DNA from 3 places in the Bacteroides sp. RCH18 genome. Region 1 is predicted to be linked to each of the others. Evidence: riboswitches for the same ligand, from Rfam matches in the RefSeq annotation. Region 1 holds a riboswitch; each other region holds the start of a gene.
The links. A riboswitch is a leader RNA that binds a small molecule or an ion and turns the genes downstream of it on or off. The one in region 1 is predicted to bind cobalamin.

Region 1 (10,790 bases):
CCTTGATATGGTCGATCTGGATGTCCGTACCCCTTTCAAAGAAGTAATGCAGTGTATCATTGAAAATGCTTATTCACGCATTCCCATTTATTCCGGTTCGCGGGATAATATCAAGGGGATACTATATATCAAGGACCTTCTTCCTCATGTCAATAAGGGAGATAATTTCCGTTGGCAGTCATTGATCCGTCCTGCTTATTTTGTGCCGGAGACAAAGATGATTGATGATCTGCTTCGTGATTTTCAAGCGAATAAGATACATATTGCCATTGTCGTGGATGAGTTTGGAGGTACTTCCGGACTGGTGACAATGGAGGATATTATCGAAGAAATCGTGGGTGAGATTCATGATGAATATGACGATGAAGAGCGCACGTATGTAGTACTGAACGATCATACATGGATATTTGAAGCAAAGACACAGTTGACTGACTTTTATAAGATTGCGAAAGTCGATGAAGATGAGTTTGAGAAGGTGGTAGGTGACGCTGATACGCTGGCGGGTATGTTGCTCGAAATAAAAGGTGAGTTTCCGGCATTGCATGAGAAGGTGACTTATCACAATTATGAGTTTGAGGTGCTGGAGATGGATAGCCGCCGTATTCTGAAGGTTAAGTTTACGATTCTTCCGAAGGAGACGGACGAGTCGGAGGGTAAGGAATGATGAGCAGATAAAGCCTGTTCGGGCGGAGAAACTATAATCGGAGAAGAAATTATAAACCAAAAACGATGGGATTATTTCTGCAACATAAGACGGTTGATATGCAGTGGGCTGTCTGGAAGATGGAGGAATCTTTGGATACACTGTTTACTCTTCTGCCCGATGCCCGAAGAGTTTCTTGTGAGCAGGAAATGCAGCGTTTTACTTCAGACAGAAGGAAACTGGAATGGTTGTCTGTTCGTGTGCTGTTATATTCCATGTTGCAGGAAGATAAAGAGATAGGATATTCATCGGAAGGAAAGCCGCATTTGACAGACAATTCTTCTTTTATCAGTATTTCGCATACAAAGGGGTATGTAGCTGTGATACTTAGTTTCGTAGCTCCTGTAGGCATTGATATTGAGCAATATGGACAGCGTGTGAAAAGAGTGTACGATCGTTTTATCCGTTTCGACGAGCGAGTAGAACCTTATCAGGGAGATGAGACTTGGAGTATGCTGTTGCATTGGTCGGCAAAGGAGACAATCTTCAAATCAATGGAAAATGCTGACGCTGATCTTCGGAAACTTTGTTTATCACATTTCATTCCTCAGAGCGAAGGAGTATTCCAGGTGCGGGAGTATGCAACGGAACGGCAGCAATTATTCACCGTCGGTTACCATATTTGTCCGGACTTTGTTTTGACGTGGACTGTCACTATTTGAAGCATCTTTGCATATTGATAAGCGGTGAATAATGAGTGGAATAGTCCACCATTATTCACCGCTTATCTTTGGTTACTTATCTTTCTTATTCAGTCTGTAGCTTAATGCTCCCGACGGACATTTACTGATCTGTGCAATTAGCTCTTCCGTTGTCGCATTCTCGATTTGTACCCACGGCCTCTCTTTCGGGTGGTAAACATTGGGTAACATCTTTACGCAGATTCCTGCATGCTGGCACATTTCCGGCTGCCATACAATGGTTAGTTCGCCATTGGTATATTCAACTTTTTTTCCCATATCTATACTTATTTAATATGAATGCCACGCATTACAATTCTCTTCCATTCCGGATGTTTATGAATGTATCCGGCTACAAACGGACAAAGTGGAACTAAGCGTAAACCTTGTCGTTCGATATCCGCCAATACCTTTTCTGCAAGCTGTGAACCGACTCCTCTTCCTCCAAGGGAAGCGGGGACTTCGGTATGTACAAGGTAGATTTCTCCATTGTTTGATTTGATATAGTCTATCTCGGCTATCTTGTCATCGATCTGAAATTCATACCGATGTTTCTCCTCATTATCGATTAATTTATAATCTTCTGCCATAATTTTACGTATTAAGTTTGATTATAATATAAACACTTGAGGATTGATTTTGTTTATAAAGAATTTTCCGCTTGCTTACAAGGTCATTGCCATCCGTCTTGTTATCTGCCTGTTATACGGACAACCGTTCTAACTGAACGGTGAAATGCCGCATCAAGGGGGCTTCCCAAGCGATGCGCACACCACGGGTGATCGTTTCTCTCCGTTCGAATACGTTTCTGAGGGCGGCAGCTATTACGTTCATGTGATTGTCCGTATATACCCTGCGAGGGATGGCAAGGCGAAGTAAATCAAGGCCGTTAAAGCGATTTTCGTGAGTGATAGGGTCACGGTCGGCAAGGATGTAACCAATCTCGCAGCCGCGTATGCCTGCCTCCAGATAAAGCTCGACGGTTAATGTCTGTGCGGGAAATTCTTCTTTCGGGACATGTGTCAGCACTTTGGAAGCGTCGACGAAAATAGCATGGCCGCCGGCAGGTCGTTGATAGGGGATTTTGTATTCGTCCAGTTTCTGGGCGAGGTATTCTACCTGTTTGATGCGTGTTTCCAGGTTATCAAATTCTGTGTTTTCGTCAAGACCGATAGCGAGGGCGTTCATGTCCCGTCCGTTCATGCCGCCGTAGGTTAAGTATCCTTCGTATTGCACGCAGAAGCCTTTGGCACCTTCATACCATTCTTTGCGTCGGGTGGCAATGAAACCGCCCATGTTGACTATGCCGTCTTTCTTGGCACTCATTGTCATACCGTCGGCGAGATCGAACATTTCACGGGTGATTTCTTTGATTGATTTGTCTTGATAACCTTCTTCACGCATCTTGATGAAGTAGGCATTCTCAGCAAAGCGGGCGGAGTCGAAAAGTACAGGTTTGTTGTATTTATCGGCGATGGCACGTACTTCACGCAGGTTTTGCATGGATACAGGTTGACCTCCTGCGGTATTGTTGGTAATGGTAACAATGATAAAAGGAATGCGGTCGGCATATTCGCTTAATGCTTTCTCTAATTTGGCAGGGTCTACATTTCCTTTGAAGGGAATTTCCAGTTGTGTATTCTTTGCTTCGTCAATCGTACAGTCCAGTGCGATGGCGTGCCGTCCTTCGATGTGTCCTTTGGTGGTGTCGAAATGCGAGTTGCCGGGCACTATATTGCCTTCATGTACCAGATAAGAGAAAAGAACATTTTCTGCCGCCCGTCCCTGATGGGTAGGAATGATGTATTCGAATCCTGTTATTCTCGTAATGGTATCTTTTAGTTTGAAGAAGGAGGTGGCACCGGCATAACTTTCATCACCCAGCATCATGCCTGCCCATTGGCGGTCGCTCATGGCTCCTGTTCCGGAGTCGGTGATAAGATCGATGTAAACTTGCTCTGATTTGAGTTGAAAGACGTTATAATGTGCTTCTTTAATCCATTGCTCGCGTTCTTCGCGGGTACTTTTTCTGATGGGTTCTACCATCTTGATTTTCCATGATTCAGCAAAAGGTAATTCCATTGTCCTCGATTTTAGATTTTTATCCGACTAAAATACTGAATATGTATGAGATAGACAAGCTTTTGATGACTTTTTGTAAAGACGGGGATGCGTAATTGTTTTTAAAGGGACATGGAAAGAGTAGATGGGACGGAGAGAAAATCTAGAAGGGAATGTGTAGAATCTAAGAGATGAGGTTTAAAAGTCAAGTTTGCTATCATTTAGTACTGTTATCCAAAGTGGAGTGATATGCTTATTAGAGTTTCTATGCACCTTCTTTCAAGCCATGCGGTTGATTGAGTGGACTTATGCGGTCGATCGTTTGTAATCGAGAGGTTGATTGAGGATAAACCAACGGTCTGTTTGGTGCAATTGAACGGTCTGTTTGGCTCAAACGGAGGGTCTGTTTGTGGTAATTAGAGCCTCTGTTTGAGTCAAACAATAAATACCTGATTTTTATTTTTCGATGAGAGTAAGGTCATCAATACAGAAATATTTACCAGTATTCATTCCAAACTCGCCCGAGTCTGAAGAACTAGGAATAAGTGTGATTTTAGAAGCATCTTTGAGAGGGGTTAAATCAAACCATATCCATGTATTTACTGGTTTATCAGTATCAGTTTTGTAATCGGCAAGTTTGATTTTTGTTTCAGCAATTTTTTTCCCTTTATTGTCGTAGCCTGTCGCAGTAACCTCATACCAATCTCCTTTTTTGAAAGGTCTTGCGTAATTGTCACCTTCCGTCATACCGATGTAGGCATTTTTACTAGTGGTTATCCATAGACCTTTAATGGAATATTGAGAGTCTATAATTGTCATAGAGGCTGTGGTATTTTCATCACTGTAGACACCTAAATATACTTTCCCGGTTTTTATATTTCCACAGTTGGGTTGACAATTTTGGAAATGGCTAGTTTTGTTGGTGTAAGTGAAGCCTGCGAAGCTATACCCTTGTCCCCAGTCCGAGTAATAATGATCGAAGGTTACATAACTTTCAGGATCAGTGAATGTGTCTTTAAAATAGTATCCTGAAACTTCGGTACTAGTTGAAGTAAATTCACTCTCCGATTCCGTTAATTGGTTTTCGAAGCTGACAACCACTTCTTTTTTCTCATTCTCTCCTCCTTTATTATCATCACCACCTTTTACTTCATCATTCTCATCGCTACATCCACAAAAAGCGAATACTGACACCAGTAAGAATAAAGATAACTTTTTCATTTTTGCTTTCATTTAAATTATTAATTGTTTTATTGATTAGTTCTCGAAATGTAAATCCTCTACTGTCATTACTTCCGTAGAAATTTCTCCCATCCAACCTACATTTTGATTGACAGCTGTATATATTTTCACAAAATCAATTTTGTCCAGAGTTACGGGCTTTCCGCTTTGATCAACAGCCCAGTCTATTTTGAACTGGCTGAACTCCGATCTATTGGGATGATTATCTGCATACCCCCAAGGATAACAGTACCCTACCCAGGTACCTCCTTCATTTATTGCATTGTCTTTCAAGCGTGTTCCGCGGAAAGTAATTTCATCTTCTTCTATCCAATTGGGATAGTAGGAATCCTGTTGATGGTAACTGTTGCGATAGACGAATCCTTCTCCTCCTTGATTGTCTGTCCAGCGAACATCACCATTGGCAGGTTGAGGACGATAATAGGTTATTTCATAATTACGGGTTTCCGTATCTTTCCCATATTCGCTTCCTGCCAGTTCATACCATTCATCGTCCGGTAATCCATTGCCATTTTCATCTTTGGATACTAAGACAATGCCCGGTTCGGCACTTCCTCCCAAAGCTCCCGTACCGGTATTCTGATTGTACGAGGCATTGCCTAAAATTCTGAAGTCATATTCGCCTTTACTATTATGGATTGACTGATGGAAGCCGACCGTAATCGTTCCCCCGAATCCACCTAAAGAAATAACAGACTTCTTCTTTAATTTCTCTGTTGCACGTTCCAAAACCTGTTCGGCAGAGAAACCGTCTTCGTAAGCGGAGGTCGTTGTATTAATGAACTGTCCGGGGCAGGGATGTATTCGAATACTTTGTTGGCAAAGGCGGTAGGCGCATTCGGATCTTCCGGTGTATCGCCTGCCTCGTTTTGTGAAGCCTTGTCGCTAAATACTACTGTATTAGGATTTAAGCCGATATCATTCAGCCGATATTGAAGTTGCCCTTGTTGGTTGAAGCAAAGGACATCTCCTTTGACTGTATAATTGTAAGCTTCCGTGATATATATATTCCCGCTGAAAGGATTCAGTTGAATGCTGAAAGGCGTTTGTATAGCCGTTCCGTCTGTGATAAAGTTATCCCGTATGACGGTTCCTGCATTCAGGTCAAATACTTTGATGGCGGAATCTTTAGTCTGATAGTCGTAAGTATATAGATAAGCGATGGGTCCGTCGATGGCAAAACTCAGTACTTTTTCATCATACGTAGTGGTGACCGCATCCGTCCGGCTGTCGATTTTGACCAGATGATAGTCTCCAGCTTCAATGTCAGTTCCCCGTGTGACTACATACACGGCTTCTTCCAGCCCCGGAAGTATTTTTCCCGGATTCGGTCCGACTTCTATTTTCTTTGTCTCCTTGAAAGTCGTTATGTCAATCACTGATACGGTAGTGTCTACGCCCGGCCCCGAATAATCCAGTCCGCCGGAATTGGATACATACAATTTCCCGTTTTGTACGCAGATATCCTCCGCATTTCTTCCGACTGTGACAATCTCTTCGATCTCCAGAGAAGTGGTGTCAATCCTTGCGACTGTACCGTCATAGGAACATACATATGCCTTATCCTTATCAAACGCTATCGCACGGGGCTGACGTGAACTGCCATTGTCGCGCAATAGACTGATCTGCCGGATGGATTTGCCCGTGGGGAAGTCAATCACCTCTACAGTGCTCGACACATTGACCACCACATAAATCTTATTTCCATAGATCGCTATGTCATTGGCTGTATCTCCCAGTCCCCGCTGATTGTTTGCACTAAAGTAGTTGTTCGTACATCTTTGCCGATTGAAAGAATAACGAGCGAGCGAACTATTATTTTGATTGAACAGTCCTTCGCTTAATATGTACATCTCCGCTGTTCCGGTTTCGAATACATCCCCATTGCTTTCGGGTACAATACTTGGCTTATCTTCCAGATCATCGCAAGCAATGAAGAAGAGTGGGAAAAGAAAAAAACACTTCCCCAACCGTAGCAACATATTATATAAAAGACCTTTCTGCATACCTAATACTTATTACTTAATACCTATTACCTAATACCTGACTCCTATCGTCACTCTTACCGATCTTCCCGGCATGGGGAAATTCTTAACGATCTCATAATTCCTGTTCATCAGATTCAGTACTTCCAGGTTGAGTGATGCTGTAACTTTCTGTATTTTGAAATCTCTGTAGGCAGAGATGCTGTGATCACTGTAACTGTCCAGGCGGTTGTCACTGATGTTTTGTCCTAACATATACCGTTTTCCGGAGAAAAGGAATGAATAGGAAAGATTGAGCCATGGAGTTTCTATTCCGGCTTGTCCCGAAGCGGAGACGCGCGGGGTATAGGCTATCTGATGCTTGTACACTTTACCTTCCGGTGAGTTGGGATTGGAGTTGGTAACGTCCAGTGCCCGTTGGTAAGTATAGTTTCCGGAAAGGTTGATCCGTAGTTTATCCAGAGGCTGGAGGCTGAGGCTGGCAGTTGCATCTATCCCCTTGATATCCACTTTGCCCAGATTGACCATACTCCAGATGAATAAATTCTTGGTGGGAGTGGCTACAATCTTGTCGGTCACTTTATTATGGTAGGCGTCTACGGTGGCCGACAGATAAGGTATGAAGTCGTTGATGGCTTTACTATAAGTAATACCTATATTATATTGAGTAGCACTTTCCGGCTTCAGATTGATGTTTCCGGCCTTGTCGTAATATAAATCATTGAAACTGGGCAGACGGAAGATATCTTTGTAGAAGAAACGGAACCGCAGTTCTTCATTATGAAACGGCTTGAGCGAGATGCTTACATTGGGAGACAGCTTCCGGTGGTTGCCGGCACTACCTCCGTTTTTAGCTTTCTCGTTGATGACCGTTGCCAGAGCAGAAGCGGACAGCGTCACCCAATCATTGACATATTTCCCGGCGAAGGCTGTCAGCCATGAATAGCGGGTGGGGGAGACGAAGTTCTGCAAATTGGCATTCATCGTATTGATGCTTCCGTCGGTGGACAAGGAGAAAGAAAGGTTGTTCCATATCCGGTATAGAGCGGAAGCGGACAGGTAATATTCTTGCTGGTAGTAGCTGTTGTCAGTTCCTCCGACGGAGGTAAGAGCATCTGGGTCCTGATAGTTCTGATAACTCCAGTTCCACTTGGCAGAGGTCTGGAATACCCATTTTCTGCTAAACTCTTTCTTGTACTGGCTTTGGATAAAGGTGTTCTTATCCCGCAGATTTTGTCGGGAGAAGTCATAATATAAGGTAGTGGCATTGGGCAACCCCCGTGAGGACTGGTAATAATAGGCTTTCAGTCTCCATTGCTCTTTGTCGGAGAGATTGGCGAAAGCGCTTATTTCAGCCCGAAGGTTTTCTACATCCGTATTCCGACGCTTCTCTTTACTGACCTGAACATCGGCATCATTCCCGTAACGCAGGGTAAATGGATAATGTCCGTTCGAAGACATCCATTCGCTGTTGGCGGTCATGCTCCATTTCTTGTTGAGTTGTTGTTCCAGAAAAAGGGAAGGGTTTACTAATCCCCATGAACCGGTCTTAAATTCGGCGGCTATATTAGTCGGCTTGTCTTCTTTGAAGTGCGGAGTCAGTGTCTGTATGTTCAGTATGCCGGCAGAAGCAAAAAAACGGGCAGGCTGGAAGATGTTGTCGCTTTGTCCGTTGTTGAGCGAAAGGCGGTCTACGTTGTTTAAGGAGAAACGTCCGATGTCTACTTGTCCGGTCTGGCAGTCGCTGACGGTGATGCCGTCGTAGGAAACAGCGGTGTGTTGTGCTCCGAGACTTCGGATGGAAACGGTTTTTAATCCTCCGATACCTCCATAGTCCTTCACGGTAACTCCAGCGAAATGTTTTACCGCATCCGATACCTGCAGGGCCTGCAGATTCTTTAATTCGTCCTTATTGAAAACCTGCAGAGGAGAGGCTGAACGGACTTCACGCGTCTGATAAGGGTCGGATACTATGATTTCGGGGATGGAGTAGATATGTGCTGTATCCACTTTTTGTTGTTGGGCAAAAAGGGATAAGGACAAAGCCTGACAGCAGAGTAGTACGCTCATCTTTTTAATAAAAGTATTCCTTCTCATTGTTTTCTTTCAGTCTGTTCATAATGTAAAAAAGATGTCCGGGCGAACTCACTTCGACCGGACATCATAATAAACTTGGCAGAGTTTATTAATTAGTACACACTTTCTCTGAATCAGAATGGTGAATGAAATGATGGACGGATTGTCCGGTTCATTAGACTCATCGCTTTTTCCTCGAAAGCAGTGAAACGAGTTTGCATGGTAGGTCTTCTGACTTGTTCCTGTTGCGAACGCCTTCCCGGAATACCCTTCCAGTGGCTATAAAGTCGATTGCTCGCAACCAAAAAATGAACTTACAGCAGCGGGACTGTTCAGGACTTGCACCTGATTCCCTTTTAATTGCTTCCCTCGTGCATGAGAGTTGCAAACCAATGCGCGACAAAGATAGATAGTTTATTTGTCTTTTGCAAGAGAGGAGCGAAGGTAAATCCATGACTTTGAACAGCTTTTTAAAAAGCTTTGAATCCAACCACTTCGGTTGACACTTCACCTATCGACTCGACATTCTTCAAAATGGCACTTTGTACTTTCACAAAATGGATACGTTCCAGTGTCACAGCATTGCCATTCTGGTCAACGGCGTCATCCAGGTCAAACTGATTGTACCGGTAGTTGCCGTTGTCATCCTTTGCCATGTCGCTTCCCCAGTTGTCGGCATATCCTTTTCCGAAATCCTTGTTTTTCCATATTCCGCCTTCTTGCTCTGTCCTTGCTTCGAGCATACTTCCTTTCAATGTATAGGAGTCCTCTTTAATCCAGTTTGGATAATACATCTGATCGTGATATTGAGGGAGATATTTGATGACTCCGCTTTCTCCTTTGCTGTCTTCCCAAGGGATATCTCCGGCTGCATCCGGTCTGTGGTAAGTGACGGAATAGTCGCGTTCCGGTTCGTCACTTCCTTTCAGCTCGTACCATACGTCGTCTGCTTTTCCGTTGCCATTAGCGTCTTCGGATATCCATACGATGCCCGGTTCGGAACTTCCGGAGAAGGGATTGCCGATAATACCGAAGTCGTATCCTTTGCGGTTCTTTATTTCTTTCGGCATTTTAACGGTGATATATCCGCCGAAGGATCCCAGTGAGACGTAGAGTTTCTTGTTGAAGCGCTCTTCTGCATAAGCGTTTGCTTCTTCCATTGTCTGGCAGTCGAAGCCTTCATTGATAAACTGCCCCGGTGCCGGACGATATTCCAGTACTTTGAATCCTTGAATTTCCGTTTCTTCCTCATCTTTGTTGCAGGAAGCCAAAAGAGTGGCTGCTATAGCCATCAGATACCAATATCTTTTCATTTTTCTATGTTGATTTAGTTATTGAATAATATTTGTGAAGGGACGCTCTCGCCACAGTCTACTGTGTGGAGAACCTTTCCGTCTTTGCTGTAAACGACGATTTTATTTCCATTTTCCCATTTCTTAGCATAAGTTACATATAATTCTCCGCTTTGTTGATTTAACTGCAAGGATGTAATGGGAAGTCCTGACTCGTCAGCGGTAATGAAAGGTTCGTTTAGCGAACCGGAATCTCCGATTATATATTTATATATTGCATTGTCTGCCGAAGGAATGTAAATAACATTTTCAGATTCGGATGCTGCCATACGGACGGTCGGATCTGAATAACCTCCTTTTGTTGGTTGGAAAGTGGCCGGAGTCTTTTCTAAAGAAGTAAAATCCTTGCTGATCTTTACTATATTACATCCTTCATCGGTGGATTCAAGTGTATAGGCATTGCCGTCTTTTGCTGACACAAAGTTGAATTTTTGCTTTTGGATGATATTAAGTTCCGTAGCAGCAGGTGCTTCCCCTTCTTTGGCTGAGATAAGCTCGTTTGCATCGTAATATTTCACTTTGGACTCTTTCTGGTAAGTGTCATTGGTTAGCACTTTGCCATTGTAGACCATGCTATTATAAAAACAGAACATATACTCATCCTTGACTTCGACATTGTTCAGAGATTTTAGGTCGATACGGCGTATGCCATTACCTGTCACTAATCCATATTGTTCGTTCAGAATGGTCA
Region 2 (10,790 bases), 640 kb from region 1:
CGCATAAAAGCCCGCTGTCAAAGCCTTAGAATTATAGTCCGAATATATTTCACTATCTAATGCTCCCATTAATTTCTTATCTTTCTTTATTCTCTCTAAAATATCAGAAGCTCTTATCGCTACAACGACATACAGCAAAACTGCAAATGCAAATATATACCATGTCTCTCCCAAAAATCCCTTTCTGCCAGTATCAAGACAAAATGTCTCCCACATTAATACTCCCATAAACAACATACCGACAATCGTCCGCACTAAAAGAGCATTAAACCTTTTAATCTCCATTTTCTCAATCGTAATATTTTCCATAATCATAGAATTTAGTCCATATTCTTATCTTTATATTTCACCCATAGGTTCCAAAAAGAAACCTTTAGGTTACAAATATAGATATTAAATATTATATTCCAAGCAATCATCCATCTATTTTTTAATTCTTCCGTTTTTGTTGAACCAAACACTCCCTTTCATTCGTTATATAGACAGAGACTCTAAAACTGCAAGAACCATGAACTGGGAAAATCACCTGATCAAAGACCTCCAATGGTCGAATGAAATTATCAACAGAGAAGCGAAAGAACGTGTGGCACGTGAGATCGCCACCACAGCCAAAGCAGGCGACGTGATAGGAGCCGGCTCCGGTTCCACTGTCTACCTCACTTTGTTTGAGCTGGCAAAGCGGATTCATGAAGAATACCTGCATCTGGAAGTGATTCCCGCCTCCCAGGAAATCTCCATGACTTGCATACAACTGGGCATCCCACAGACCACCCTTTGGGACAAACGCCCCGACTGGACATTCGACGGAGCGGATGAGGTAGACCCCGACCACAACCTGATAAAAGGACGTGGCGGAGCCATGTTCCAAGAAAAGCTGCTGATCAGAAGCAGCGGAAAAACCTTCATTATCGTCGATCCCAGCAAACTTGTCAATACCTTGGGAAGCAAATTCCCCATACCGATAGAGGTGTTCCCGCATGCACTGTCATACGTCGAAAAAGAACTGTACCGACTGAGGGCCTCCGAAATATCACTACGTCCCGCCCACGGAAAAGACGGTCCTATTTTGACAGAAAACGGAAACTTTATCCTCGACACCCGTTTCCATTATATTGACGCTTTGCTGGAAGAACAGCTGAAAACAATCACGGGCGTTATTGAAAGCGGACTTTTCATCAATTACGACATTGAGGTAGTTGTAGCCAGATAATATAAAATAAAAAAGACCGCACATTCAGATTTATTTCATAAATTTACACGCTTAACTGACGTAACAACAAAAACCGTTGCTATAAAATATTTATGAGAAAACTTCTATTATCAATCTGTTTGTGGGTCGGATGCTTAATAACTTCGCAGGAGACAAAAGCACAAGGTATCATCAAAAATGTACCGACAATTGATGAGCAGGACGCCGCAAACGTTTATTCTGCTTTCTCGTATATGTTTCTGACCTCAGAAAGACTCGCTGACCAGAAAAGTACCCCATTACAAAAAGAAGATATGGAAAAGCTGAATTGGGTATTTAAAGGAACCAAGCCACTTCACAGATCCTCTTATCCCAATTTTACCCAAAAAGGTATCTTCATAGACATAAAAAACGATAAAGACGAAAGAAGCGGATACTACATCAGCAGTAAACAATATACGTTCATTGATGAAAACAATTTCGGACACAACAGCTATTACATTCCCCGCAAACTGCGTCCGCAAATCAAAGAACTCATTGAGCGCTACCAACAGAAATTGCCGGATAGCATTGCGATCATGCAACACGATTATCAAAAGATGAGCATCAAAACGCGTCCTCTGAATTTATGTATGTTCAATCCAAACAAGAAAATGGTAATGCTGACCTTTTATACTTGTGTAGATTCTCTTACAGTACTACCCATAGAATATAGAATCTTCCAACACAAAAAAAAGGGGATACAAGTATGGCGTGACGTTTCTCTTTGGGATCATCATCCTTATTGCGGAACAGATGAAAAAGGAAATATATGCATTCAAAATTCAGAAGGAATCATCCCGCTGAAAGACCAGCAAGACAGTCTCGCAGTAGAGATTCTTTGCCAGTCATTTCCGACATGGAAAGAAATGAATAACGCCGAACGTATGCAAACTCTCGATTCCTATTTTGAGCGCTATGCATCACTGATTTATCAAAAAACAAAGAAGAGAAGAGAGTAAAAAGCAGATCGTCCGAACACTCTAAAAGAGAAGAAAGCTGAAACTTTTTCTAAAAACAAAACTTAAAAGTTTTCCAAAACGGAAAACTTTCTGTATCAGGCAGAAAGAAAAGTTTCCCCAAAATTTAATGTTAAATCCTATCCAAGCTATCACAATATCCTTTATCTTTGTATCCGGTTTCGGAACTAAAAAGAGGTTTAGTCAATGAGGGAACGCTGTGCAAATCGGCGACAGTACCCGCTGCTGTAATTCTCTGTGAATCCGCACACTATGTCACTGCATCGGCAGATGTGGGAAGGCGCTGCGGGGGAGGGATAAGTCAGAAGACCTGCCGGAGTCAAATAAACATATTATTAATCACTTTCGGGAGTTAAAGTTATGAACTACGCGGAAATTTGTATCATCAAACGGGATGGTAAAAGAGAAGATTTCTCTATCAGTAAGATCAAGAATGCGATCGGTAAAGCATTCAGTGCGACAGGGATTCAGGACGAGCAGCAACTGATTGCTGACGTCACGATGAGTGTAATCAGTCAGTTCACTACCCCCACGATCACCGTGGAGGAAATTCAGGATTTAGTAGAAAAGGCATTGATGAAGGTACGCCCCGAAGTGGCCAAGAAGTACATCATCTACCGCGAATGGCGGAACACGGAGCGGGACAAGAAAACCCAGATGAAGCACGTAATGGACGGCATCGTCGCCATCGACAAGAACGACGTGAACCTGAGCAACGCCAACATGAGCAGCCACACGCCTGCCGGACAAATGATGACATTCGCATCGGAAGTCACCAAAGACTACACCTATAAATATCTGTTGCCGAAACGTTTTGCCGAAGCGCACCAGTTGGGCGATATCCATATTCACGACCTCGATTATTACCCTACAAAGACGACCACCTGCATCCAATATGACATGGACGATCTCTTTGAACGTGGCTTCCGCACCAAGAACGGCAGCATCCGCACGCCGCAAAGCATCCAAAGTTATGCTACGCTTGCCACCATCATCTTCCAGACCAACCAGAACGAGCAGCACGGCGGACAGGCAATCCCCGCCTTCGACTTCTTCATGGCAAAAGGGGTGGCAAAGTCTTTCCGCAAACATCTGGCTTCGTTCATCAATTTCTACGTGGCGATGGAAAACGGAACACAGGCGGACGAGAAAGCAATCCGTACCTTAATCAAGGAACATCTGCCTTCTATCAAATCGACCGAAGCAGAACGCGAGACATTGCGCATCGCCCTGATAGCCCTGCAAATCATTATTGACAAGGAACACCTGACACGCATCGCAGAGAAAGCGTACCAGCAGACAAAGAAGGATACGCATCAGGCAATGGAAGGATTTATCCACAACCTGAACACCATGCATTCCCGTGGAGGTAACCAAGTGGTATTCAGCTCCATCAACTACGGAACGGATACTTCCGCCGAAGGCCGCCTCGTGATCGAGGAACTGCTGAAAGCCACCATCGAAGGACTCGGAACACGTGGCGAAGTCCCCGTATTCCCGATCCAGATATTCAAAGTAAAGGACGGAGTTTCTTACTCCGAAAAGGACTTCGAGAAAGCGATGGGTGCGGAAAACATCGAAGACGCCATGCGGGGAACTTACGAAGCTCCGAACTTCGATCTGCTGCTAAGAGCTTGTCAGACTACATCGAAAGCGCTTTTCCCGAACTTCATGTTCCTGGACACGCCTTTCAACAAGAACGAGAAATGGAAAGCGGACGATCCGAAACGATATATCTACGAGTTGGCTACGATGGGATGCCGCACCCGTGTATTTGAGAATGTGGCAGGAGAAAAATCATCTTTGGGACGCGGAAATCTTTCATTCACCACGCTGAACATGCCGCGTCTCGCCATCGAGGCACGCATCAAGGCGGAAAATCTGATTGAAGGCGAACGCAACAAGGATGCCATCGAACAGAAAGCGAAAGAAATTTTCATAGAATCGGTACACAATATGGCGACTCTTGTAGCCGATCAGCTGTACGAGCGCTACCAGTATCAACGCACCGCACTGGCACGCCAGTTCCCCTTCATGATGGGAAATGACGTATGGAAAGGCGGCGGCGCACTGAATCCGAACGAGCAAGTGGGCGATGCGTTACGCAGCGGTACGCTGGGCATCGGCTTTATCGGCGGACACAATGCAATGGTGGCACTTTACGGAGAAGGTCACGGACACAGTCAGAAGGCATGGGACACGTTGTACGAAGCTGTAATGGAAATGAACAAAGTGGTAGACGAATATAAAGAGAAATATAACCTGAATTATTCCGTACTTGCCACGCCTGCCGAAGGACTTTCGGGACGTTTCACCAAGATAGACCGCCGGAAATACGGCAAAATCCCCGGAGTGACAGACCGCGACTACTACGTCAATTCCTTCCATGTGGATGTGAAGGAACCGATCAGCATCACCGAAAAGATCAGGCGCGAAGCTCCTTTCCACGCTATCACCCGCGGTGGACACATTACGTATGTGGAACTGGACGGGGAAGCTCAGAAGAATGTACGTGCCATCGCGAAAATCGTGAAGGTCATGCACGACGAGGGCATCGGCTACGGCTCCATCAATCACCCGGTGGATACCTGCCACAACTGTGGATACAAAGGAGTTATCTTCGATAAATGTCCGGTATGCCAGAGCGAAAACATCTTACGTATGCGTCGTATCACCGGATACCTGACAGGTGACCTCAGCTCCTGGAACTCTGCCAAACGGGCGGAAGAAAAGGATCGTGTGAAGCACTTGTAGAAGTTGAAAGACACTCATTTATTTTTTACTGAAGTTTCGTAAGTTGTTTCCGCATGGATTCTCCTCCTTCTGGAAGGAGGAGTCCCCGTAGGGGGAGGTGGTAGGAAAAACAATGAGTCTACCTTTTTAAATAAGGAATATACCTTTTCTCTACCTACCACCCCGCCCTTTGGGCACCCCTCCTTCTCGGAAGGAGGGGAATCCACGCGGGATACAGCACATGCGAAACTTTAATTTTTATTTTAAGATGAACACTCTCAATTCTCCACTTTCAGTTCTCCACTTATTATCGACTTATCCCGAAACGATTGTTGACGGTGAAGGCATCCGGTATTCGATTTATCTTGCGGGGTGTTCTCATCACTGCGCCGGCTGTCACAATCCGGAGAGCTGGAATCCGCGGGCGGGAGAACTGCTGACGGAGGAAAGGATTCAATCGATCATTCGGGAGATTAAAGCCAATCCATTGCTGGACGGGGTTACTTTTTCGGGAGGAGATCCGTTTTATAATCCGGAGGCTTTCCTGCTTTTTGCCAAAAGGGTAAAGGAGGAAACGGGGCTGAATATCTGGTGCTATACGGGATATACGTACGAAGAGATTCTGGCTAATCCGCGTTTGAAGGCTGTGCTCGACTACATAGATGTGCTGGTGGACGGGCGTTTCGAACAGGCGCTCTTTTCGCCTTATCTGGAATTTCGGGGAAGCAGCAATCAGAGGATATTGAGAATAGGTAATAAGTAATAGGTTATAGGTAATAATGGTGGGGGAGGTTTTGTATTAGTCTAGTGGGGGGGGAGCTACAGCTGTGGGCGTGGTCTGCTACGAACTGCTGTGGGCGTGGTCTACTGCGAACTGCTGCGAGCATTGTCTCCTGCGCTAAAAAAACTTATATTTCAAAGAAGATTGAAACACGTACTTCTTTGTTTTGTTTACATTTACAGACAAAATAAGGTTCTACAAGAATAAGTTTTTTTTATGATACAAGCCAATAATACCACTTCTATAGATGAAACCGATGGACTGCCAATGCCGAGACGTATCTGGGCGGTGGTTTCCATCGGATTTGCACTTTGTATGTCGGTGCTCGACGTGAATATTATCAACATCGTACTCCCTACGCTTTCGCACGATTTCGGAACTTCGCCTGCTGTAACTACATGGATTATAAACGGTTATCAGTTGGCTATCGTTGTTTCGCTGCTGTCTTTCTCTTCTTTGGGAGAGATTATCGGTTATCGGAAAGTGTTCCTGTCGGGCATTGGTCTGTTTTGCATCACTTCGCTGATTTGTGCCTTGTCCGATTCATTCTGGACGCTGACGATTGCACGCATCTTTCAGGGATTCAGTGCGTCGGCCATCACAAGTGTGAATACGGCGCAGTTGCGCTACGTATACCCGAAAAGCCAGATCGGGCGGGGAATGGGAATCAATGCGATGGTAGTAGCGATATCTGCGGCTGCCGGTCCGTCGGTGGCAAGCGGCATACTTTCGATAGCCAGCTGGCACTGGCTGTTTGCCATCAATGTACCGCTGGGGATTACGGCACTGCTGCTGGGTATCAAGCATTTGCCGAGACAGGAAGAGCGGTCGAAGCGGAAGTTTGACTTCGTGAGTGCGATAGCCAATGCGGTCACATTCGGGTTACTGATTTATACGCTGGACGGATTCGCGCATCATGAGGAAATGGATTTCCTTGTGCTGCAATTGATCATATTGGCCATCGTAGGAACGTTTTACGTACGGAGGCAGCTGACTCAGACGACTCCGTTGCTGCCGCTGGACTTATTGCGGATACCTATTTTCCGGCTTTCGATTCTGACGTCTATCTGTTCGTTTATCGCTCAGATGGCGGCCATGGTATCTCTCCCGTTTTTCCTTCAGAATACGTTGGGTCACAGCGAGGTCATGACAGGATTGCTGCTGACTCCGTGGCCATTGGCGACTCTTGTGACGGCACCGTTGGCAGGTTATCTGGTGGAACGCATTCATCCGGGGATATTGGGAAGTATCGGGATGACCTTGTTTGCCGTCGGACTTTTTTCACTTTCGGGGCTTACTGCCGAGTCGTCCGATATCAGTATAATTCTTCGTCTGATGCTTTGCGGAGCCGGTTTCGGGTTGTTTCAGACGCCCAATAACAGTACGATTATCTCTTCCGCCCCCACGAAACGTTCGGGCGGTGCAAGTGGAATGCTGGGAATGGCACGGTTGCTGGGACAAACGTTCGGTACTACGTTGGTAGCGTTGCTTTTCAGTTTTGTCGTGCACGACCGGAGTACGGCGGTCTGCCTCATGGTCGGAAGTGGGTTTGCTGTTGTGGCGGCGATTGTCAGCAGTCTGCGATTGTCGCAACCGTCTACGCTGAAAAGAGAAACGAATCAGTCATGACGAACAGAAATTTCTGTCATAACGGACAGAAATAAATGACTTATGACGAACTAAACGATCTGTCATCGGGAGCGAAGCGAAAAATCTCCTCCCACATACACACAAAGAGAAAATCTCTCACTAGGTTCCGGATAACAGACAGTCTTATTGATATATACAGATTAATATTCCGTCTCACGAATTACTTCTACCAAGCGGCGGAAGTCATCCGGATGCACATCACCGATATTTCCGATGCGGAACGTATCTGCCTTCGAAATCTTTCCCGGATAGATGACAAAGCCTTTGCTCTTCAGCGCCAAATAGAAAGCCTTAAAGTCAAAACCGTCATGCGGATAGAGGAAAGAAGTGATGATCGGTGACTGCAAGCTATCATCGAGCAGAGTGACAAAACCGAGAGAGCGCATGCCTTCCACCAAGATGCGGTGATTTTCGCAATAACGGCGGTAGCGAGCCTCTACTCCGCCCTCTTCGATCAGTTCCGTCAAAGCCTGTTTGAAGGCACGAACCACGTGAGTAGGCGAGGTGAAACGCCATTTGCCGTGTCCTTTTTCCATGGTTTCCCATTGATCGTAGATGTCCAGAGAAAGCGAGCGGGCAACTCCTTTGCAGCGCATCAGCTCCGAGCGACGGGCGATGATAAAGCCGAAGCCGGGCACACCTTGAATACATTTATTGGAACTGCTGATCAGAAAATCAATTCCCAAATCGTTTACATCCACCGGAATGCCGCCAAAGCTGCTCATACAGTCAACAATCAGTTTTTTGCCGTGCATCTTGACGATGTGAGACAGTTCTTTGATCGGGTTCAGAATGCCGGTAGTCGTTTCACAATGCACGAAGGCAACATGAGTCACATCCGAGTTGTGGCTCAGATAGTCATCGACATATTCTACAGATACCTGCTCCGTTTCTTCAAAAGCCAGCATATCGTAATCGAGATGATAATATTCGGCAATATTTCCCATACGGTCTCCGTATGCTCCGTTGCTGCAAATCAAGAGTTTATCTTTGGGAGTGATCGTTGCACCGAGTACAGCTTCCACGCAGTAAGTGCCGCTGCCTTGCAAAAGGATTGAGGTGTAATCTTCTGTCATTGCGGTGGCAAGGGAGACAAGTTCTTTGCGCAGTTCCTCTACAATGCCGAGGTTGTAATCTTCATCCCATGTACACCAGTCGGTCATCATGGCTTCTTTTACAGTGGTTGAAGTGGTTAGCGGTCCGGGAGTTAATAATAAATATGGTTTCATAATGAAGTTCCTTTTAAAATAAATGATGTTCTTTTTAAACTTATCTGTCGGCATTAATCTGATCAATCAATGCGGGCAATTCCTCGATTGTGCGGATGACGTAAGAAGCGCCTGCGGCCAGCATCCGTTCTTTCACTTCCGCTATGCGGGCTTCCAATTCATCGACGGGCATCGACTTCGTTTCTTCTTCAGTCAATGCCATCTCGTTACTTCCGAGAATGACGCCTACACTCCACACTTTGGCGTTGACGCCTTCCTTAATATCAGCAATCGTATCTCCTACTTTCACCACTGCGTCAAGGCTGGGAATCGCCAGTTTCGTCAGATTCTCAAAGATCATGTAAGGGGCCGGGCGACCGGAAGGAAGCAGATTCGGAGTAGCGCAATAATCCACTCGGTAGCCTTTTGCCTGTGCAGCCGGAAGAACGACATCCATCATCTCACGGGTATATCCGGTAGTGGAGCCGATTTTAAGTCCTTCGGCACGCAACTTTTCCAATGTCGGGATGACACCCGGAATAGGATCGGTATAATTTTCGAGCGAAGCAAACAGGTGTTTTTCGAAAAGACGGTTCAGCTCTGCCACGTCTTCTTCGGTCCATGCACGCTGATTGCGGGCAACAAACTGTTCATTCACTTCGGGCATCGAGAGCAGTTCACGGATATGCTGAATTTTCGGCAATCCCATCGGTTTGCGGGTCTGTACGACGTCAATCACCAGCCCTTTTTCCGCAAATGCTTCTATAAAAGCGGCAACAGGAGCAAAACATCCGTAATCGACAGCTGTACCCGCCCAATCCATAATAATACATTTAATCTTTTTCATTCTTGCTTTATATAATTTATATAAGTTTCGCATGTACTTGTATCCCGTATGGTTTCCCCTCCTTCCGGAAAGGAGGGGTGGCTGAAAGCCAGGGTGGTAGGTGCGCCTATCTGTGTATACAACATACTTGTGCATACACCTACCACCTCCCCCTACGGGGACTCCTCCTTCCAAAAGGAGGAGAAGCTATGCAGAATACTTAAGAAACATAAGTAATTTATTGATTCAGTTCTATTTAAGTTCTTTTTCTCAGATTCCCCGCTGCGCTCTGAACGACTGTACAGCAGGCTCGGTAACAGGAATCAAGCCCGTAGCAAGCTCTTTATCCATCACCTCTTCCTGTCGTTTTCCTTTTCGATAACGCTGTATCATATACAGCAAAGAGAGCGTAAATGCCGTGCAACAAACAATTCCGACTGTCCCCGCCATCGTGTTATAAAACTCCAGCCAGTCCAAATCCGGATTGAAACATTCTTTGAAAAGCAGCACCAGCACCGTACCCGTATATCCGATGGAATCGATCATCGCAATAAAGAAACCGACATTCCCCCTGATGCGGAAACAGGCAATGAACCGGTCGAAGAAGATCGTCTGAAAACTCAGATACGAGAAGTAAAGGCAGAGGCTCTGAATGAACAGCCACGCCAGCGGAGAAAGCTGCAACGTCTCATAATTGAACGCGACAAAGCTGAGTGTAAATGCTCCGGCAATAACCAGCGTGAGCAGGATGGATAACACCTTCACATGACTCTTGACCAGTGCAAGGGAAGCAAAAACCGCTAAAATAATCAGCGTGACCACACCGTCCACTTTGGCAAATATCCACGAGGAGAAGCCTGCGGCATTCACATCGACAATCTTCACCAGAAAATCTTCCTTCACATCCTGAAGCACGGTCAGGAAGAGATTGGCAAAGAAAAGCAGCGTCAGCACGGGGGCAAAGTTGCGGAACAGTTCCCAACGCTGCCGTTTGTCGAGCGTCACACGTTCCACACGCAGCGCCTTATCTTCGGCTGTCGGTCGGGGAAGGTGGTCGAGGATATAGCCCAGCGTTGCCAGCAGGGGCAATGCCACCGCACCGATGAGCGCAGGCATCCAAAATTCGCTCACGTTGAGCGTATTCACTACGAAGAGCCCGATTGATTTCACCGTTCCGCTGCTCACCGCAATGCTCAGTCCGAACAGGGAAGCCAGCAAGTCCGTCACCCGCCTTCCTTCGAGGAAGCTGAAAATCACTCCCCACATACATCCCAAGGACAGGCCGTTGAAGAACAGCGCCAGCACATTGAACGGACGGGGCAGGCATCCGAAAAGAACCAAAGAGAGCTCGGCAACCAAAATGGAGACAAGAATGAATTTCAGG
Region 3 (10,790 bases), 590 kb from region 1:
GTACGCGGCGCATCCGTTCGATGGCATATTCGCGGTTGGTAGCCCATACGATCAGTTTGCCGATCATCGGGTCATAATAGATCGGGATTTCGTATCCTTCGTACACGTAACTGTCGATACGAACACCGATTCCGTTCGGTTCTGTAATCTGCTTGATGATTCCCGGGCTCGGCATGAAGTTCATTTCCGTGTCTTCGGCACAAATACGGCATTCGATGGCATGGCCGCGTTGTTGGATATCTTTCTGTTTCAACTGGAGCACTTGGCCGTCGGCAACTTTGATCTGCTCTTTCACCAAGTCCACTCCGACCACTTCTTCCGTAATCGGATGTTCTACTTGCAGACGGGTGTTCATTTCGAGGAAGTAATAATTGCGATGCTTATCAACCAAGAACTCAATCGTGCCTGCACCGATATAGTTGACCGCTTTGGCGGCGGCTACCGCCTTTTCACCCATATCTTTACGCAGTTCGGGCGTCACGAAAACCGATGGCGTCTCTTCCACAATCTTCTGGTTGCGGCGTTGTACGGAACATTCGCGTTCGCACAGGTGAATCACGTTTCCGTGTTTGTCGCCCAGAATCTGAAATTCAATGTGATGAGGTTCTTCCACGAACTTCTCCAGATAAACGGTATCGTCGCCAAACGAAGAAAGTGACTCGCTTTTGGCAGTCGTATAAGCCTCTTCCACCTCTTCCGCACTGTGGATAAGGCGCATACCTTTTCCGCCGCCGCCCATAGATGCTTTCAGCATCACCGGATAACCGATCTTGTTGCAGAGTTCTACGGCTTCTTCCACACTTTTCAGATTCTCCTGTGTGCCGGGAACGACAGGGACTCCTGCCTCGATCATTTTAATACGGGCGGATATCTTGTCGCCCATTGCCTCCATCGTTTCGGGGTCCGGTCCGATAAAAATAATATTTTCTTCTTGACAGCGTCGGGCGAAAGTCGCGTTTTCGGACAGGAAACCATATCCCGGATGAATAGCGTCTGCATGGCATTCCTTTGCCACTTCGATGATTTTTTCTATATTCAGATAACTCTCTTTGGATGCTGCCGGTCCTACGCAATAAGCTTCGTCGGCATAGAGCACGTGCTTTGCGGTCCGGTCTGCTTCGGAGAAAATAGCGATACTCGTTATCTCCATCTCCCGGCAGGAGCGCATCACCCTTATGGCAATTTCACCGCGATTGGCTACTAAGATTTTTTTTATCATACTTTACTCAATTAAGTACATACTTATTTAATGCCTTCCCATCTTCACAGACATAGTCCATCCGACAGAAACACAGTATTTTCTTGATTTGGGGCTTAACAAATGATGTTCTTTCTCCTAACCCACGAGGCAGAAGAACGCTTTACGCGAAGTGGCAGGTCTTCTGACTGACTCTTGTCTTATAGTGCCTTCCCAAAATAACATCAGTGGCGATAAATTAGTTCATTAATAAGACATTGTATAGAGCTTCACAGCAGCGGGACTGTACGGGATTTACACCCGATTCCCTTTTAATCGTTGTCCGTTGGACACGGACTCCGAACCATTTCGGGGGGCAAAGATAAATAAATATTGAATACTGTGTTCTGTTTTTGCACGAAAGTTTCAGTTTTGTGCAATGAATGCTCCGGCAGATTTCCTCTCCTTTACTTTTCCAATAGAACTAAATCTCTGTGTATTAATGTTTATGTGTTAAACCTTCCTCTTTTTGTATTGTTAAGACTCCCACTAATTAATTAAAAGGAGAATCGATATGAAAGAAAAGAAAATAGCTCGTGATACGAGAAACAGAGAGAAACTGGCGGGTGATGACTGGGTAATGGCAGAATTTTATGCAACGTGGTGTCCTCACTGCCAGCGTATGCAGCCTTTGATTAAAGAGTTCAAGAAAGAGATGGAAGGGATAGTCGAGGTAGTACAGGTAGACGTAGACGAGGAAAGTGATCTCGCTAATTTTTATACTATTGAATCCACTCCTACATTCATTCTTTTCAGAAAAGGTGAACAGCTCTGGAGACAATCCGGCGAACTGACGCTGGAAAGATTGGGAAGAGCAGTCAAGGAGTTTAAATCTTGAAAAAGTATTAATAAAAAGGGATGTTTTTCTATGAAAGTTTTAAATCGTGTTATAAAACATACTTTTTTATTTGGATAATTTGCTAATAACACAGAAGTACGTATCTTTGCACTGTGTTTTTCATAGTATTAGATTTAAGGTTAACAAAGGTTGGAGCAAGGCGTTGCTCCTTTTTTTATGCCCGTACCCCGGCTTTCTGTTCAGAGCGGTCTTTATTTCGCCAGCCTCAGTTCGTATAGGCAAGCCTGTACTTCCTCCGGACTGCCTGTATGCTTTCCTTCGTCATCCGATAGTTTGATGCATTTTCTCCATTCCTGATTGACATTCATTTTGCATTGCGTGAGTTTCATGACAATGTTGGAAGGGGTAAATCCTGTATCATTCGTAAGATTGGTGCCGATTCCGAAGGAACAGCGAATCTTGCCCTTGCAGTATTCCTGAATTTCCAGTGCTTTCGTGAAGTCGAGAGCGTTGCTAAATACGATTGTTTTGGTAGTGGCATCAATGCCCAGTTCTTTATAGCGGGCTACCAGCTTATCGATAAAATCAAACTCATTGCCGGAATCGCAGCGCACTCCGTCGAATAGCTTGGCCTGCTTGCGGCTGAGATTGCTCAGGAATATTCCTGAAGTATAAGTGTCGGACAGCGCAATGCCCAAATCTCCGTCGTATACATTCACCCAGTTTTCGAGCGCCATATAGTTGGCGTGCTTATATCCGAACTGTGCCCCATGAAACATGAACCACTCATGCGGATGAGTTCCCATCATTTTCATGCCGTACTTCATGGCAAAATAGCAATTGGAAGTTCCGGTACAGTATTTGGCCGTATCATTCAGCCGTTTGATCACCGTCTCCTGTACGTCGATTGAGAATCTTCTCCGCGTGCCGAACTCTGAGAAGCGGAGTTGGTGCTGATTGGACAATTCCACTTTCTCCGACAATTTGCAGAGTATCTCGCTCATATCGGGTACGTTGCCGAAAAACTTGTTTTTGATTTCGGATACGATGGCGAGCAGCGGTACTTCATACAGTGTGACTTTATAAAGAAAATCGCTGACTTCAATATGCAGCCGCCCCGTTGTGTCCAGATGAATATCGATCTTGTCCGGATCAAAACGGAAAGAAGACAGCCATTCCCAATAGACTCTCGGAAGAAACCGGCAATTGCGTGTCATGTATTCCAGTTCCTCTTCCGTAAGTCTCAACCGGCTGAGTTTGTTGAATTCGCTTTTGAGCGCTTCCAGAAACTCTTCGGTATATTCAGTTTCGTTTCTGTCGTTGAAACTGAAAGTACCCATTGCGTAAGGGAATAATTTGATATAAGCGTACGAGGTGGTAAACTTATAGAGGTCTGTATCCAGTAGTGTTCTTACAATCATACCGTTTATTCTTTAATATGTAAAACGTTGTAAAGTTAGTATTTGTTGGACAATCCTACTGATTAATTGGCAATAATTCCTTCTTTTAGTAAGTTAATCCCACTTTTAGGGTGATGGAGTGGTGAGACAGTTCTTCCTTGAATTCAGTATGGAAATATTCATCGGTCCGCTGTTTCAGCCTTTCCAGTTGCTGTATTTCATAGCCTAAGGCAATATTCATTTTTAGTTTTTGAGTGAGCTTTACCTGTGCTCCTACAGATGGTGAAAGATAGAATCCGCCATTGGTTTCTTTGGCAGCCGCCAATGAGCCGCCGATGTTGCATTCCAGATAGGGAGTAAGTTTCTTTGGTCGCGTCATGAAGAACTGTGCATTGGCATACAGCGGAATAAGAGCTTTTTCATAGATGGACAGTCCGCTTCCTGCGCCGATGGTCAATCGTTGCCCGATGTGATAGTGTGCTATGATCTGCCAGTTGAAGGGCGTTTGAGATGGTTGGCCCATAGAAAGTCCCGTGCCGATATAGGTCGTATAGGAGAAATGTTTGCTGTCTGTCTGCCCGTCAGCATGTACGACAATAAGGAATAGCAGAGTCAGAGTGAAGATGAAGTGTTTCATAAAGATATGAGGATGAATGTTAATAGATATATATGCAAGCATTGAGTATTGATTTTAGGGTATTTTCGCTTTCCATGGCGGTGATGTTTCAACAAAATAGGCGAAAAAACACTTTTTTTAGGAATAAGCTTCTTTATAACCAATCAATTATGGCTGTAAACCGTAAGACGCAAAATACGTATATGATTATTATACAGTATGATACGGATTACTATATTCTCAATCATTCTCATGGCGATGAGAAAAAAATCTCACCATTATGAGAAAAGTTTCTCATCGCATTGAGAAAAAGTTCTCACTGCAATGAGAATTTTTTCTCAAAGGCGTGAGAATTTTTTCTCGTTAAAGAGAGAACGGATGCTTATAGTAATAACCTGCTCATAGTTGCAGCCTTTTATTTACTTTGCTTATTGGATATGAATGGTTATACTCTTGACGATATGCAGCGCTGTGGTAAGTGAAGAGGTATCGGTTACGATCTCTCCGTTGCTGCCATCGGGGCTGCTGTGTCCGATTAGTTTGGCTGTAAATTCTTTCTTGCCGGACGTCAGGTCAACTTCTGCGGCATAGACCAGAGCCGGCTGGCCACTTCCTTCTTTTCCGCCGGTGTAGTTGGCGTCCCCTTCTTTGGCGGATTTAGGGAATGCTTCATTGAAATCTGTCGAATGATTGATTTCTACTTTGACGACGAACTGCTTCTGTTTTCCCGTAGGGACCATTTTCACTTGGAAGCTTCCCTGCGGAGTCGCTCCGGTGATTCCATCGACCAGTGGAGACTTCTTTGTCGGAAGATATAAGCCGTCCTCCGATTCTATCCCTCTCTGATAACACCAGTGGGGCAGTGCCTCTTTTCTCCGGTTGCCGCCGGAGAACTGCCAGGATTGAGTAGCGATTTTATGTGTCACATACACAGTGGATAGATAATGTCCCTTCATGTCTTCCGTCCAGATAGCGATTTGCGGCGGATTCTTTTTGTTGATCCCCAGAAATAGAGGAAATTTGTGCAGCCATTCTTCTCCCTTTTCGATGGAGATTTTGAGGTCGTTGCTGTTGTACTCTACCAAATCCTGATTGCATCCGGTACTAAATAAGGCGATCAGCCATACTCCCATCATTGTCATCTTGTTCATTTGATTTTGTTTATTTCTGTAGCCAAAGGTCTACCAATAGATTAATTCCTGTTTCCAGTTGTTCCCAACCGTTTTCTTCCTGTATTCTGAGTCCGTTGTAGACCGGACAGTTCTCTTCAAGTAATACCAGATAACTGATGGCTGCCGTTACAATGGAAGCTACGGCGGCCGTCTCTTTTTGCGGATGTCTGGAGAGCCGGCTCACTGCTTCTACCAGTCGGATACCTTTCTCTTCCCGTATCTCGCGCAGTTCTCTGACGAATTTGTTATTCGTCGTCAACTCCCAGCGGTAAAGGCGTTTCAGCGTATAGCTTTTCCTTAATTCCATAATTTGCCTTCTGAATATCTGCTTGATAAAAGCACCGATATGTTCCGGGTCCGGCAATTCTTCGTCGAAGTTAATCCAGTAGTCATTTTGCTGGATATAGGCAGCTATCAATCCGTCCAGCGAATTGAAATAGCGGTAAATGAGCATTTTGGCTACTCCGGCTTTGGCTGCCACGGCATTGATTCCCAGTCCTTCGAAACCGCTTTCTTCGATAATGTCATCAACGGCTTTGATCAGTGCCAGTTCCGTTGCCTGCCTGTTTTTGATCATCTCTTTTTCCATTGTCTTATGATGTTGTTACTACTTGGTCACAAAAGTATGTTTTCTATCGGTAACATCGAGGAGAAAAAGAGAGTTTTTATTTGTTAATTAGAAAAAAAGGCTTTGGAGTATACTGAGAGGGGGGATGAAGAAGAGAATAAATGGACAGTACATCTGGCTTTATTGGCAAGGAGTAAGATACTTTTTGATAGCCAATCGTTCTTATGATAAAAAGCAGGATGTACTGTCCGGGGTATATTTATGATAATTCAACGGTAGGATTGTGAATGGTTAAGCCGCCGTCTACCACAATCGTCTGTCCGGTGATGTATCGTGCATCGTTGGAGGCCAGGAATGCAATGGTGGCGGCAACGTCTTCGGGTTCTCCCAAATAAGGTGTGGCGCATTGTCCTAAAAATATATTGCGTACTTCTTCGTTCAGATTGTCCAGTGCGGCAGGGGTAAGAACCAATCCCGGTGCTACGGCATTGCAGCGGATATTTTTCTTTCCCATTTGGGTGGCGATATATTTAGTCAGATTGATGACACCTGCTTTGCTGGCTCCGTAGAGAGTGCCATTGGCGTCGGCTGTCAGTCCGCTTATGATGCTACGTTTACGATATTTCCGCCTCCGTGAGTGGTCATGATGGGAATGACCTGCTGAGAAAGATACATCGTGCAGCAAAGGTTCAGATGGAATACTTCGTCGAAGTAATCGATATCCAGCTTTTCAATATTCAGATCACGTTTGGGGTCGGTTCCGCCTACGTTGTTTATAAGTACGTCTATCTGACCGTATTCCTTCATGGCGAAATCAACCAGTTCTTTACAGCTTTGGAGTTCGGTGGCGGAGAAATAGATGGGACGCACGTCGGCCCCTGCTTGAGTGAGTTCGGCGGCAAGCTTGTCGGCCCTTTCCTGCGAATGATCGGCGATGACTACTTTTCCTCCTTCGGAGACGATGCGGCGTGTGGTTGCTTCGCCAATGCCACCGGCAGCACCGGTGATGACGACTACTTTGTTTTCAAATCTTTTCATATATGTTGAGAATTTGATGATTACCTTCCTCTAATTAACAGCTAATGAATGGATTTGTTGTTGCCTGTAAACTCTTATTAATAGGAATCGGCAACAGATTCGAAAACTTTTGCATCTCATTCAGTTTTATGGGCTAAATATTTAAGAAGACTGCTAAATGTTAACATGAAGTTGCTTATTTGTTAATGCGGTTCTGATTCTATTAAACCATGTTATAAGATGTCCCGTTTTAGCCGGAAAATTTGGAGATGAGTCAAAAGTCCGTATCTTTGTACTGTGTTTTTCATAGTATTAGATTTAAGGTTAACAAAGATTGGCTGTCTGGGATAGATAGCCTTTTTTTTTGCTCTTATGCGAAGAAATTATTTGGAGTCCGGGCGTGATTCAGAATAATGAATATTGATTGTTTCGCAGACTTTTCATTTCCCGTTCCTTCACTACATCATCTTCTGCCGGATGCCCGATCAGCAAAGGCGAATTCCTGTCATGTTTCTTAGTGTTATATTCCACACTGTTGTAATTGCCTTTGATGGCGTAACAATAGATGCATCCGTTGAGGCAACTTTCATAAGTACCTATGTCGATACTTTCAATGCAATTGCAGACATTCCGCTGATTTTTGTCTTTTTTGGCAAGGAGGGGGTAGCCGGTGATTCTTTCGATCAGTTCTTTGTCGATACACAGTCCGGCAGGGATTCCCAAATGTCTCAGATCAACTTTGGAGGTGCAGGTATCTAGTTGGATGGCAGGATATTCGTTGATGGTATTCCTGAAAGAGACGGCTATTTCTTCAATCTCCTCTTTTCGCAACGGCTGTATGTTGAACTGGCCGACTGCGGTGCGGATATGCTGGTAATGGTCAATAAATCCCAGCATACACTTCTCGGTATGGTCTTTAAGTCCATAGGCAATTTGGGCAAACGCCTCCTTATGGAAAGAAACGTCGTACTCCTCATTGGTCAGTATCGGGTCATAGCGCCAGATCACTTTTTCTTTTCCTATTTTATCCGAAAGTCGTTTGAATATGTCTATTCGTTTGTCGACTGACGGCAGATTATTCTCTAATTTCTCTCCGTAAGGATTGAGTGTGAACTGAAAGTAGTATTTGTAGTCTTGCAGATGATCCAGTTTATCAATCATCGGAGCGGGATTCTTGGTCCAGAACACGATGCAATCTACCACAGCAGGATGTAAGCTGACCTTGCTGATCATTTTAGGATTAAAAGGATTGGGAACTAACACGTATCCTTCTTTAATCCGGTTAAGGAACCATTGCGAATAGAATGCCGGAATATCTGTCCGGCGGCTGGCGCTAATTATCATATTTCAAAGTTACGGTAAAATTGGTTGTATTGCAATAACTCCGTGATGAAAAATAATCAATAGCACGGATAGGAGGGAGAATAGAGTATACTGAAAAAGGATTAATGCGAGATTCTTGAAAAAGCGGACTTAGTTGCTTTTTCAAGAATCTCGTTAAGCAGGAACTGTGAATGAATATGTTAAATGTTAACACGAAAAGTCTAAAATGTTAATGCGCTTCCGAGAGTCTTAAACCGTGTTATATTATCGTCCGATTCGGCTCTGAAATTTGCTATTTACTTGAAAGGTGGTATATTTGTACTGTGTTTTTTTCATAAGTATTAGATTTAAGGTTAACAAAAGATTGGTTGCTCGTGATGAGTAGCCATTTTTTGTTTTTATACGTCGATAATTGTTTATTCTTTAATCATCGTTAATAGCATCTTGAATTTTTCCACCGTTGTAAGTGTATGTGATACCTATTGTTTGTACATAACAAAAATCGTTTTTTATTGTTATAGTACGGAAAGTAACTAATAAGGAGAACATTATGAAAAAGAAATTTTTATTGTTTGGAGCACTGGTCGGTGCTTTGCTGTTGTCTTCCTGTTCGGGGGGAAGTAAAAAGCAGACTGTATCCTCGGAAAGTACGGAGGAATTGGATAATGCCAGTAAGGTGATCAATTATTATCATATGTCGCTCGCTGTATTGAGGCATGTGGCTAATGCGAAAGATATAAACGCTGTGTTGGGGTACATGGAACAGACAGGGAAAGTGCCTGAAGTTGAACCGATTGCACCTCCGGAAATAGCTGCCCGTGATACAGCGGAATTGTTGGATCCGGGAGACTATTTTAATCCTGAAGTCCGTCAGAATCTAAAGCAGAATTATGCCGGATTGTTTAATGTGCGGACACAGTTCTATGATAACTTCAATAAATTTCTAGCTTATAAGAAGTCGAAAGATACAGCAAAAACGGCTCAGCTTTTGGATGAAAACTATAAGTTGAGCGTAGAACTGTCCGAGTATAAGCAAGTGATTTTTGATATCCTAAGTCCTTTGACCGAACAAGCGGAGAGTGAACTTCTGGCTGATGAGCCGTTGAAAGATCAGATAATGGCGATGCGCAAGATGTCAGGCACGGTGCAGAGCATAATGAATTTGTATTCCCGCAAACATGCAATGGACGGAGTACGGATTGATTTGAAAATGGCGGAGCTGGAGAAGGAACTGAAGGCTGCGGAAAAAATTCCGGCTGTTACAGGTTATGATGAAGAACTGAAGAATTTTCAGAGCTTCCTCTCTACCGTTAAGTCCTTTATGAATGATATGCAGAAGGCAAGAAGCAAAGGTGCATATTCGGACAAAGAATATCAGGCGATGTCAGAAGCCTATGAATACGGGCTTTCTGTTATTTGAAAAATAAGCCCCCCTTGCCTGGCTATTATATTATACCCAGGCGAGGCATATTTTATGTTTTGTCGTTATTGATAATATCTGTCGATCCTTTTAATAACATCTTATTTTCAGGACTTAAAAGTAAATCACATATAATGGGCTTTTTAGTTTTCCAAATAAGTGTCGGCATGGAGTTATAGGATAAATTATTTTTTATAATGCATTGTAGCAGATGTATAGTCGTTACTTGATATTTATTTTTTAATTCGTTTACTTTACCATAAGTAAGTTTCTTAAATTCTTTCAAAGATTGCAAGATGCTTTCTTCGAAAGCGAGATTTGGAATAGTTTCGAATATATGATTGATATCTGTACGCCCATCTGTTAAAGTAGCTCCAAGACCTGTTTCTTCACAAAAATCAAGTAATGCCTTGAATTTTTTTTGTACAGATTGGTTGGCCATTTCGGTCAAAGGCTTAATTTCTACAACGAAACCTTTCCCATCATCAAGGAAGACTATAGCATCAGGGGTATATTTTCCTCTATCGTATGTGATTGTAATGCCTTGTTCGACATAATAAATAACCTCATGTGATTTTTCTAAACGTTTATAGAATTTTTTCTCAAGCATCGATTCGTAAAAAACATTTCTTTGAAGTTTATTACTATAGAACTCTCCAGCTTCTGATTCTAAATATTTTTTGTTTGGGTCATAGTTTCTATGAGGAGTTATTTGGTGGATTTCTTCAAGAGTCCATGACTTCACATGATCAAACCATATAATTTTGTTTGTAATATCTGTCAATTGTGAATTTTGCTTTTTGGGAAAGATTGTGCTTGTTTCTTTGATTTCTCTTTTCCAGGTTTTGATAATGGAATAATCCTGTTTAAAGTAAAGTTGAGCTAGATCAAAAAGAGTTTCTATGGGATATTCAGACAGATGGCTTTCTTGAAATTTTTTTAAGTAGCAAGCAAAATTGTGTACTTCATCAAGATTGATCTGGTGATTATTAGTCAATAGATTATCAATCTCAATGATGGCTGGGATATTTCTTTTTCTTAAAATTCCGAATTTCTTGAATACTTTTACTTTTAATTGACGGATTCTTTCACGACTAAGTCCTAATTTATCTCCCAAACTTATCATATTTTGTATTTCGTTTCCTTCCAAACCATATAATTCGGAGAAGATGTATTGCTCTCTGTCACTATATAAAGGTGTACCATCTTTTTTAGTGGCTAGTATGCACAGTTTAAGA

Region 2: linked by a shared signal. The riboswitch ahead of ACHLI0_RS08050 (anaerobic ribonucleoside triphosphate reductase) and the one ahead of ACHLI0_RS05510 (TonB-dependent receptor plug domain-containing protein) in region 1 are both predicted to bind cobalamin.
Region 3: linked by a shared signal. The riboswitch ahead of accC (acetyl-CoA carboxylase biotin carboxylase subunit) and the one ahead of ACHLI0_RS05510 (TonB-dependent receptor plug domain-containing protein) in region 1 are both predicted to bind cobalamin.

What each region holds. Positions count from the first base shown of each region.
Region 1 covers NZ_JBIPTC010000001.1:1,370,829-1,381,618, reverse strand. The annotation lists gene ACHLI0_RS05545 (gliding motility-associated protein GldE) at 1-664, shown strand, start outside; gene ACHLI0_RS05540 (4'-phosphopantetheinyl transferase family protein) at 730-1,365, shown strand; gene ACHLI0_RS05535 ((4Fe-4S)-binding protein) at 1,438-1,662, opposite strand; gene ACHLI0_RS05530 (GNAT family N-acetyltransferase) at 1,671-1,973, opposite strand; gene tnaA (tryptophanase TnaA) at 2,086-3,465, opposite strand; gene ACHLI0_RS05520 (DUF4465 domain-containing protein) at 3,901-4,677, opposite strand; partial or broken gene ACHLI0_RS05515 (YncE family protein) at 4,702-6,692, opposite strand; gene ACHLI0_RS05510 (TonB-dependent receptor plug domain-containing protein) at 6,723-8,768, opposite strand; cobalamin riboswitch at 8,952-9,157, opposite strand; gene ACHLI0_RS05505 (cell surface protein) at 9,218-10,060, opposite strand; gene ACHLI0_RS05500 (PKD-like domain-containing protein) at 10,075-10,790, opposite strand, start outside.
Region 2 covers NZ_JBIPTC010000001.1:2,010,158-2,020,947, forward strand. The annotation lists gene ACHLI0_RS08035 (hypothetical protein) at 1-309, opposite strand, end outside; gene rpiA (ribose 5-phosphate isomerase A) at 509-1,210, shown strand; gene ACHLI0_RS08045 (hypothetical protein) at 1,303-2,190, shown strand; cobalamin riboswitch at 2,354-2,540, shown strand; gene ACHLI0_RS08050 (anaerobic ribonucleoside triphosphate reductase) at 2,569-4,962, shown strand; gene nrdG (anaerobic ribonucleoside-triphosphate reductase activating protein) at 5,210-5,704, shown strand; gene ACHLI0_RS08060 (MFS transporter) at 5,939-7,351, shown strand; gene ACHLI0_RS08065 (2-aminoethylphosphonate--pyruvate transaminase) at 7,513-8,601, opposite strand; gene phnX (phosphonoacetaldehyde hydrolase) at 8,642-9,427, opposite strand; gene ACHLI0_RS08075 (DUF5690 family protein) at 9,677-10,790, opposite strand, start outside.
Region 3 covers NZ_JBIPTC010000001.1:1,957,103-1,967,892, reverse strand. The annotation lists gene accC (acetyl-CoA carboxylase biotin carboxylase subunit) at 1-1,219, opposite strand, end outside; cobalamin riboswitch at 1,356-1,561, opposite strand; gene ACHLI0_RS07860 (thioredoxin family protein) at 1,752-2,075, shown strand; gene pncB (nicotinate phosphoribosyltransferase) at 2,288-3,457, opposite strand; gene ACHLI0_RS07850 (hypothetical protein) at 3,543-4,073, opposite strand; gene ACHLI0_RS07845 (hypothetical protein) at 4,481-5,203, opposite strand; gene ACHLI0_RS07840 (TetR/AcrR family transcriptional regulator) at 5,214-5,813, opposite strand; partial or broken gene hdhA (7alpha-hydroxysteroid dehydrogenase) at 6,052-6,830, opposite strand; gene ACHLI0_RS07830 (DUF1848 domain-containing protein) at 7,215-8,153, opposite strand; gene ACHLI0_RS07825 (DUF6845 domain-containing protein) at 8,683-9,552, shown strand; gene ACHLI0_RS07820 (TnsA endonuclease N-terminal domain-containing protein) at 9,605-10,790, opposite strand, start outside.